DNA from 2 places in the Rubrivivax sp. JA1026 genome. Region 2 is predicted to be linked to the other one. Evidence: riboswitches for the same ligand, from Rfam matches in the RefSeq annotation. Region 2 holds a riboswitch; the other holds the start of a gene.
The links. Region 2 has a riboswitch for cyclic di-GMP ahead of G5B56_RS15445 (S8 family serine peptidase). Riboswitches for the same ligand answer to the same signal wherever they lie in the genome.

Region 1: another riboswitch for cyclic di-GMP. It lies ahead of G5B56_RS14410 (flagellar hook-basal body complex protein FliE); the one in region 2 lies ahead of G5B56_RS15445 (S8 family serine peptidase).

Annotation. Positions count from the first base shown of each region.
Region 1 is NZ_JAALCQ010000008.1:139,751-143,153, forward strand. It holds gene G5B56_RS14400 (FliM/FliN family flagellar motor switch protein) at 1-102, opposite strand, end outside; gene G5B56_RS14405 (FliM/FliN family flagellar motor switch protein) at 114-944, opposite strand; cyclic di-GMP riboswitch class I at 1,294-1,388, shown strand; gene G5B56_RS14410 (flagellar hook-basal body complex protein FliE) at 1,887-2,222, shown strand; gene fliF (flagellar basal-body MS-ring/collar protein FliF) at 2,233-3,403, shown strand, end outside.
Region 2 is NZ_JAALCQ010000009.1:106,664-110,066, reverse strand. It holds gene G5B56_RS15445 (S8 family serine peptidase) at 1-1,975, opposite strand, end outside; cyclic di-GMP riboswitch class I at 2,035-2,121, opposite strand; gene G5B56_RS15440 (NADPH-dependent FMN reductase) at 2,272-2,832, opposite strand; gene G5B56_RS15435 (mechanosensitive ion channel family protein) at 2,848-3,403, opposite strand, start outside.

The sequences.
Region 1 (3,403 bases), on a different contig from region 2:
CATCAGCTGCGCCAGCTTGCGCCTCGGCGCGGGCGCCTCGGGCACCGGGTCGGCGTCGAGGTCCAGCGTGTCCAGCGGGTCGATCGGAAGCGGTTCGCTCATCGTCGTGGCTTTCATTCGGAATCGGAGAAACAGGTCAGGCACAGCCGGCCGTCGTGCTCGGCGACGCGGGCCTTGAACAGGCGCAGGCCGTCGACCAGGGCGTCGGCCTCGCCGAGCGTGATCGGGAGCACGTCGCCGACCTTCAGCGCGGCGACGTCGGACAGCGGCAGCTGCTTCTCGAGCAGCTGGGCGACGAGCCGGAACTCCAGCCGCGTGGCCAGCGGTGCAACGGTGGCCTGGGCGCTGGACGGCAGCCGCTCGATGGCGAGCTGCGTCCACAGGCGCTCCAGCCACGACGGTGCCAGCGCGACACGCAGGCGCGCGGGCTCGTTCATGCCCGCCTCGGCGATCGTCGCGTCGAGCACCCAGGTGCCGCGTGCCGGTGCCGCGACCGGCACGCCGCCAGCCGGTCCGGCCATCGCCGCCGGCTCGGCGGCCAGACCGGCGTCCAGCCGTCGCGCTGCCAGGGCAGACCAGGCGGCACCGAGCTGCGCCGCAAGGCGCTCCTCGGTCGAGGTGGCCGTCGTGTCCTCGGCGGGCGCGTCGGTGCCGAAGCGTCGCGCCATCAGTGCCAGAAGCAGCCGGCGGTCGGCGCCACAGACCAGGCTGCCGCGCGCGAGTGCGAACGAGTGCCAGCCGCTGCCCTCGGCCTCCTGCTCGAGCCGCGCCAGCGAGGCCCCCAGCACCTCGAAGCCGCCGCGTTGCCGATGGTTGATCTGGCGCCTGAACCAACCGGAGAGGTCGGATTGCCAGCGCCGTGCGAACGCATCGAGCAGGTGCACGGGGCGTCCGAGCGAGGTCGCGTCGATTGGACGATGCGTGGGCGTGGCAGGTGCGGTCATGGGTTCATGGCGTGAATCGGGGTCATTGTAGAAATCTATGCGCCATTCGATGGATGCAAATGGGATGGAAAGCGGGCGCTTTCACCGTTCTTTCCGGAAGAGTCTCTCATCGGCTGCGGAGACGAAATGTTTAGATTTTTGTTGTGTGCTTCGAGTCGGTGTTGCGTCATTGATGCTTGGCTATTCGGTGCAAATCATAAATATCATTTGTGTCATTCATATCAATAAAAGAATTTGTTTTTATCGACGCAACGAGGGTGTCAAGAAATAAACAAGAGAACTAATTCACGTCGACACGGGTACGCCGGTGTTACGGGAGGAAACTTTCTCGGTCTTGCGCTTACGATGCAGCGCATCAGGGCACACCCGAGCGAAAGCCGGGGTCGCAAAGCTTCCGGCCTACCCGTCCCCCCACGAGGGACGCAGGGCAGCGGGGCCGCCGGGCGAAGCCGCCTCGCCGCACCTCCCCTCTCAGGTGCGGACTGGCTTGGTCCGTCCGTGGCGCGGTGCGCCATGGAGACCTCCTGCGACCGCGCGTGGCGTGCCGTTTCACGACCATGCCGATGTCAATTACGCGCCCCGAACCGTCCGTCGCCCCGCCTCGTGCGGTGCGCGGGATCGTGTGCGTTCGCGCCTCGACGGTCGGGACATCGGCAACGTTTGACGTGTCAAAGCCGGCCAGTTCGCCAGCTTGCGGGCGAGGATCGGTCGTTAACATCGTTCCTAATTCTTGTATTTTTCTCGTGCTGGAAAGCGGAATGGAAGACAGCCGCCGGCGCGTAAAACAACTCTAATGCGCGAAGGTCGTCAAGTTATCTGACGTCCTGCCGATAAGCGCATATCCCTGTATTTGAATTCGAAGAGGTCCAGCCGGCCAGGCCGCTGCATGGGCGAAATAAACGTCAGACGCCGGTGCTGTGCCGGTGAAACAAGGATGTGCGGATGTCGCAGATGTTGATGTCGGTCCTGGCTCAGGCCGACCGGATCGCCGGTGACGGCGCCGAGCTCGGCGCGGTGGCGGCCGTGGCGCCGGCGCGCGGCCCCGGGACGGACGCGGGCGCAGGCTTCGCTTCCAGCCTCAAAGACGTGCTTCAGGCTGTCGACGCCCAGGCACACGCCGCCTCGGAGCAGCTTGCCGCCGTCGACTCGGGCCGCTCCAACGACCTCGTCGGCGCGATGCTCGCCAGCCAGCAGGCCGACCTGTCGTTCTCGATGCTGCTGCAGGTGCGCAACAAGGTCGCCGGCGCGGTGGACGAACTGATCAAGCTGCAGCTCTGAGGACGACGCCGTGGCCAACCCGCTCGTCTCGACCCTGCGTCCCGCGTTCGCCCGGCTGCGTGCCGGCGGCCTGCCGGCGCTGCCGCCCGGGCTGCTGCGCGGCCTGACGCCGCTGCTGCTGGCGGCCGCCGCGGTGACCGCGCTGGTCGTCGCCTTCCAGTGGCGCGACCAGTCCAGCTACAAGCCGCTGTTCGGCGCCCGCGAGAAGGTCGCGGCCGCCGACATGATGGCCGTGCTCGACGCCGAGCACGTGCCCTACCGCGTGCACCCGGACAGCGGCCAGGTGCTGGTGCCCGAGTCCGATCTCGGCCGCGTGCGCATGCTGCTCGCCGCCAAGGGCGTCACCGCGCGCCTGCCCGCCGGGCTGGAGCTGATGGACCGCGACGACCCGCTGGGCGTCAGCCAGTTCGTGCAGGACGTGCGTTTCCGCCGCGGCCTCGAAGGCGAGCTGGCGCAGAGCATCATGACGATGGACGCCGTCGACTCGGCGCGTGTGCATCTGGCGATCGCGCGCAGCTCGTCCTTCGTCACCGTCGCCGACGACCGCAGCTCGGCCTCGGTCGTCGTCACGACCAAGCCCGGGCGCACGCTGAACCCCGAGCAGATCGCCGCGACGATCAAGCTCGTCGCCGGCAGCGTCGCCAACCTCGACGCCGCGCGTGTCAGCGTCGTCGACCAGGCCGGCAACCTGCTGTCGGCGCGGGTCGACCTCGAAGAAGGCCTCGAAGGCCTGGCCTCCGGCGGCATGGACGCTCGCCACCGCTACGAGGCCGACACGCGGCGCGGCGTCGACGAGCTGCTGGGCCCGGTGCTCGGCGCCGGCAACTACCGCGTCAGCGTCACCGCCGAGGTCGACAACGACCGCGTGCAGGAGACGCGCGAGGTCTACGGCGCCGACCCCAAGGTCACCAGCGAGGCGCTGCGCCAGGAGATGGACCGCCAAGGCCTCGCTCTGGGTGTGCCCGGCTCGCTGAGCAACCGCCCGGTGGCGGTGGCTGCTGCGGCCTCGGGCGCCGACGCCTCGGGCCAGGCGCAACGCAACGCCAGCACCCGCCAGTACGCCTACGACCGCCACATCACGCAGATCAAGCGCAGCCGCGGCCGCCTCGAACGCCTGAACGTCGCCGTCGTGCTGGCCAGCGGTGCCGCGCCCGGCGGCGCCGCCGCCTGGACGCCGCAGC
Region 2 (3,403 bases):
CCGGCACGACCGGCAGCGCGACCTGCTGGGCCTTGACGGTCAGCGAGATGGCGCGCTGGCTCGTCTGGCCGAAGGGATCACGCGCGGCGACCGTCAGCGAGTGGCTGCCCAGCACCGGCGCGCTCCAGGTCACGACGCCGGCCGAGGACACCGTCAGCCCGCTCGGGCCGGAGACCAGCGCGAAGCTCAGCGTGTCGCCGTCGCCGTCGGTCGTCGGCAGCGGCTTCGAGTAGGCGGTGCCGGCCATCGCTTCGGGCAGCGAGGCCGGCAGCGTGTCGGGGGCGCTGTTGACGCGCAGCGAAACGGTGTTGCGCGCCGTCACGCCCGACGGCGAGGTCGCGGTCACGGCGAACGAGATCAGCCCGGCGGAAGCTGGCGCGGTGAAGACCAGCGTGTCGGCCGTGCGGCCGGAGACGATCGTCGCCGCGCTCCCGCTGGCCTGCTGCCAGGCGTAGCTGTAGCCGCTGCCCGACGGCACCGCGGCTTTCAGCGTCGCCGACGCGCCACGGGCCACCAGGCCGGCCTGCACGCCGTTGCTGCCGGTCGTGACGCCGGCCGTCGGCGTGATCGTCACCAGCGGCGCGGCCAGCGTCGCCAGCGAGCCCGAGGCGTCCAGCAGGCCGGCGCCGCAGCGGCCGGCGGTGGTGCAGAAGGTGCCCGCCGGGAACGGCCGCGCGCCCGACAGCAGCGCCGAGCGCACCTGCGCCGGCGTCAGCGACGGCGTGTAGGCCAGCAGCAGCGCCGCGGCGGCCGAGACGTGAGGCGTCGCCGCCGAGGTGCCGGCGAAGTAGCGCGCCGGCGTGTAGCCGACGAAGCTGCTGCTGCCATCGACGCCCGAGGCGATCGTCGGCGTCGTGTCGCAGCCGGCGGTGGCCTGGCGGCACTGGCCGCCGCCCGGCGCGGTGATCGCCACCTGCGACGAGTAGTTCGAGTAGCTCGCCAGGTCGCCGGTGGCCGTGGCCGCGGCCACCGCGATGACGCCGCTGCAGCTGGCCGGCGCGTTGATCGTCGCCGCGCCGTCGTTGCCGGCGGCGGCGATGACGACGATCCCGGCCGCGTTGGCCAGGTTGATCGCGTCCTGCATGTAGCTCGGGCAGCTGGTGCCGCCACCCAGGCTCAGGTTGATGACCTTGGGCCGCACCGACGGTGCCGGGATGCCGGCAAAGCTGCGCCCGGCCAGCCAGGCGATCGCGTCCGAGGTGTCGGACAGCCAGCCGCCGCACTGGCCGAGCACACGCACCTGCTGGATGCGCGCACCCGGCGCGGCGCCGGCGATGCCGTAGCCGTTGTCGGCAATGGCCGCGATCTGCGAGGCCACCGCGGTGCCGTGCCAGCTGCTCGCGCTGCCGCTGCTGGGGCAGGCGTCGCCGGGGTCGGTGGGGTCGGCGTCGCGGCCGCCGCCGTCGGCGCCGGTCGTGGTGTCGGAGACGAAGTCGTAGCCGGCGAACTGGCGGCTCTGCAGGTCCGGATGCGCCGTCATGCCGGTGTCGAGCACCGCGACGACGACGTCGTTGCCGGTCGTGTACGGCCAGGCGGCGACGAAGTTGCCGGCACCGGCCTTGGCCGCAGGCGAGCCCAGCGCCCACTGCATCGAGAAGTAGGTGTCGTTGCTCGTCGCCGCGACGCGCACGTCGGGCTCGGCCGACAGCACTGCCGGGTCCCGTGCCATGCGCAGCGCCATCGCGCGCAGCTCGTGTGCGTCGACGGCGTCGCGGGTCTCGTAGACCGCGGCGCTGGAGCCCGTCGTGCGCAAGGTCTTCAGCCGCACGCCGGCGCGCGTGGCCATCGAGCTGGCACGCTGGGACATCGTCGCGGCCACCGCTTCGGGCGACACGCCAGCGGCCTGCACCACCGGCTTGTAGCGCACGACGATGCGGCCGACGTCCTGGGCCCAGGCGCCACCGGCGCATGCCGCCAGCAGGCCCACGGCCAGGCCACGCAGGATGATCGTTCGGGGAGAGACGGGTCGCTGCATCGGCCGCTCGTGACGTTCGGGACACAAAGGCGCGGCCTGACACCCGGGCGACGGCCCGTGACGGCAACCCCGCTGGCGTAGGCGTTGCCGCCCGTAGCCCGGAAGCTTTGCGTCCCCGGCTTTCGCCGGGTTTGCCCATCGGCCGCCTCGCGGCGGCCGGCTCACGGCCCGGGCGACTGCCCGAGCCGGCGGCGCGAGTGTCTCGCGGCCGCGTCCTGCGCGGAAGCCGTCGGCACCAGCGCGTTCAAAAGAACGCGAAAAACGGCGCACATCCGGCGATCACGCCGCGCCGCGCGTCAGGCCGGCGCCTGACGCTCCACCCAGGCCAGGAAGGCGTCGAGCCAGCCCTGGACGAAACGCCGCGTGCGCTCGTCCGCCAGGCTGCCGTCGACGGCGAAGAACCCGTCCCTGGCCTGCAGATAGACCTCGGGCTGGGTCAGCGTCGGCATCGCCAGGTAGGCGAGCACGTTGCGCAGGTGCTGCTGCGCCAGCGCCGTGCCGATGGCGCCGATCGACACGCCGACGACACCGGCCGGCCTGCCGGCCCAGACGCTCTGGCCGTAGGGCCGCGACGCGTGATCCAGCGCGTTCTTCAGCACGCCCGGGATCGAACGGTTGTATTCCGGCGTCACGAAGATCACGCCTCGGCAGGCGGCGATCCGGGCCTTGAAACGGCGCACGGCCTCGGCGGGAGAGGCGTCGTCGTCCTGGTCGTACAGCGGCAGGTCGCCGATCTCGACGATCTCCAGCTGCCAGGGCGCGGGCGCCATCGTCGCCAGCGCCTGCGCCAGACGGCGGTTGAAGGAGTCGCGACGCAGGCTGCCGACGACCAGACCGATGCGGTGGGATTCGCTCATCGAGGACCTCCAGGTTCAGGCATTGGCCGCATCCGGCGCACGCTGGCGGCGGATGCCCAGCGGCAGCGCCGGAGCGCCGCCGTCCTTGCCGGCGCCGGCGTAGACGGTCAGGTGCGGGTACGGGATCTCGATGCCGCGCTCGTCGAAGGCCCGCTTGAGCCGGCGCAGGAACTCGCGCCGCACCTCCCACTGGGCCAGCGGCGCGACCTTGAAACGCACGCGCAGCGTCACCGCGCTCTCGTCCCAGCGTTCGACGCCGGCGATCTCCAGGTCCTCGAGGATGCGCGCGGCGAAGCGTTCGTCGGCCCGCAGCCCGGCGGCGACCTCGCGCACCACGGCGCAGACCTCGTCGAGGTCCTCGCGGTAGGCGATGCGCAGATCGGCCACCGAGAACGCGAAGTTGCGGCCGCGGTTGGTCACCGTCGTGATCAGGCTGTTGGGCACGAAGTGCACGTTGCCGTCGTAGTCGCGCAGCCGCACGTGGCGCAGCGTCATGTCCTCGACGAGGCCGCCGATGCCGGCGATCTCGACCACGTCGCCGGTGCGCAACTGGTCCTCGAACAGGATGAAG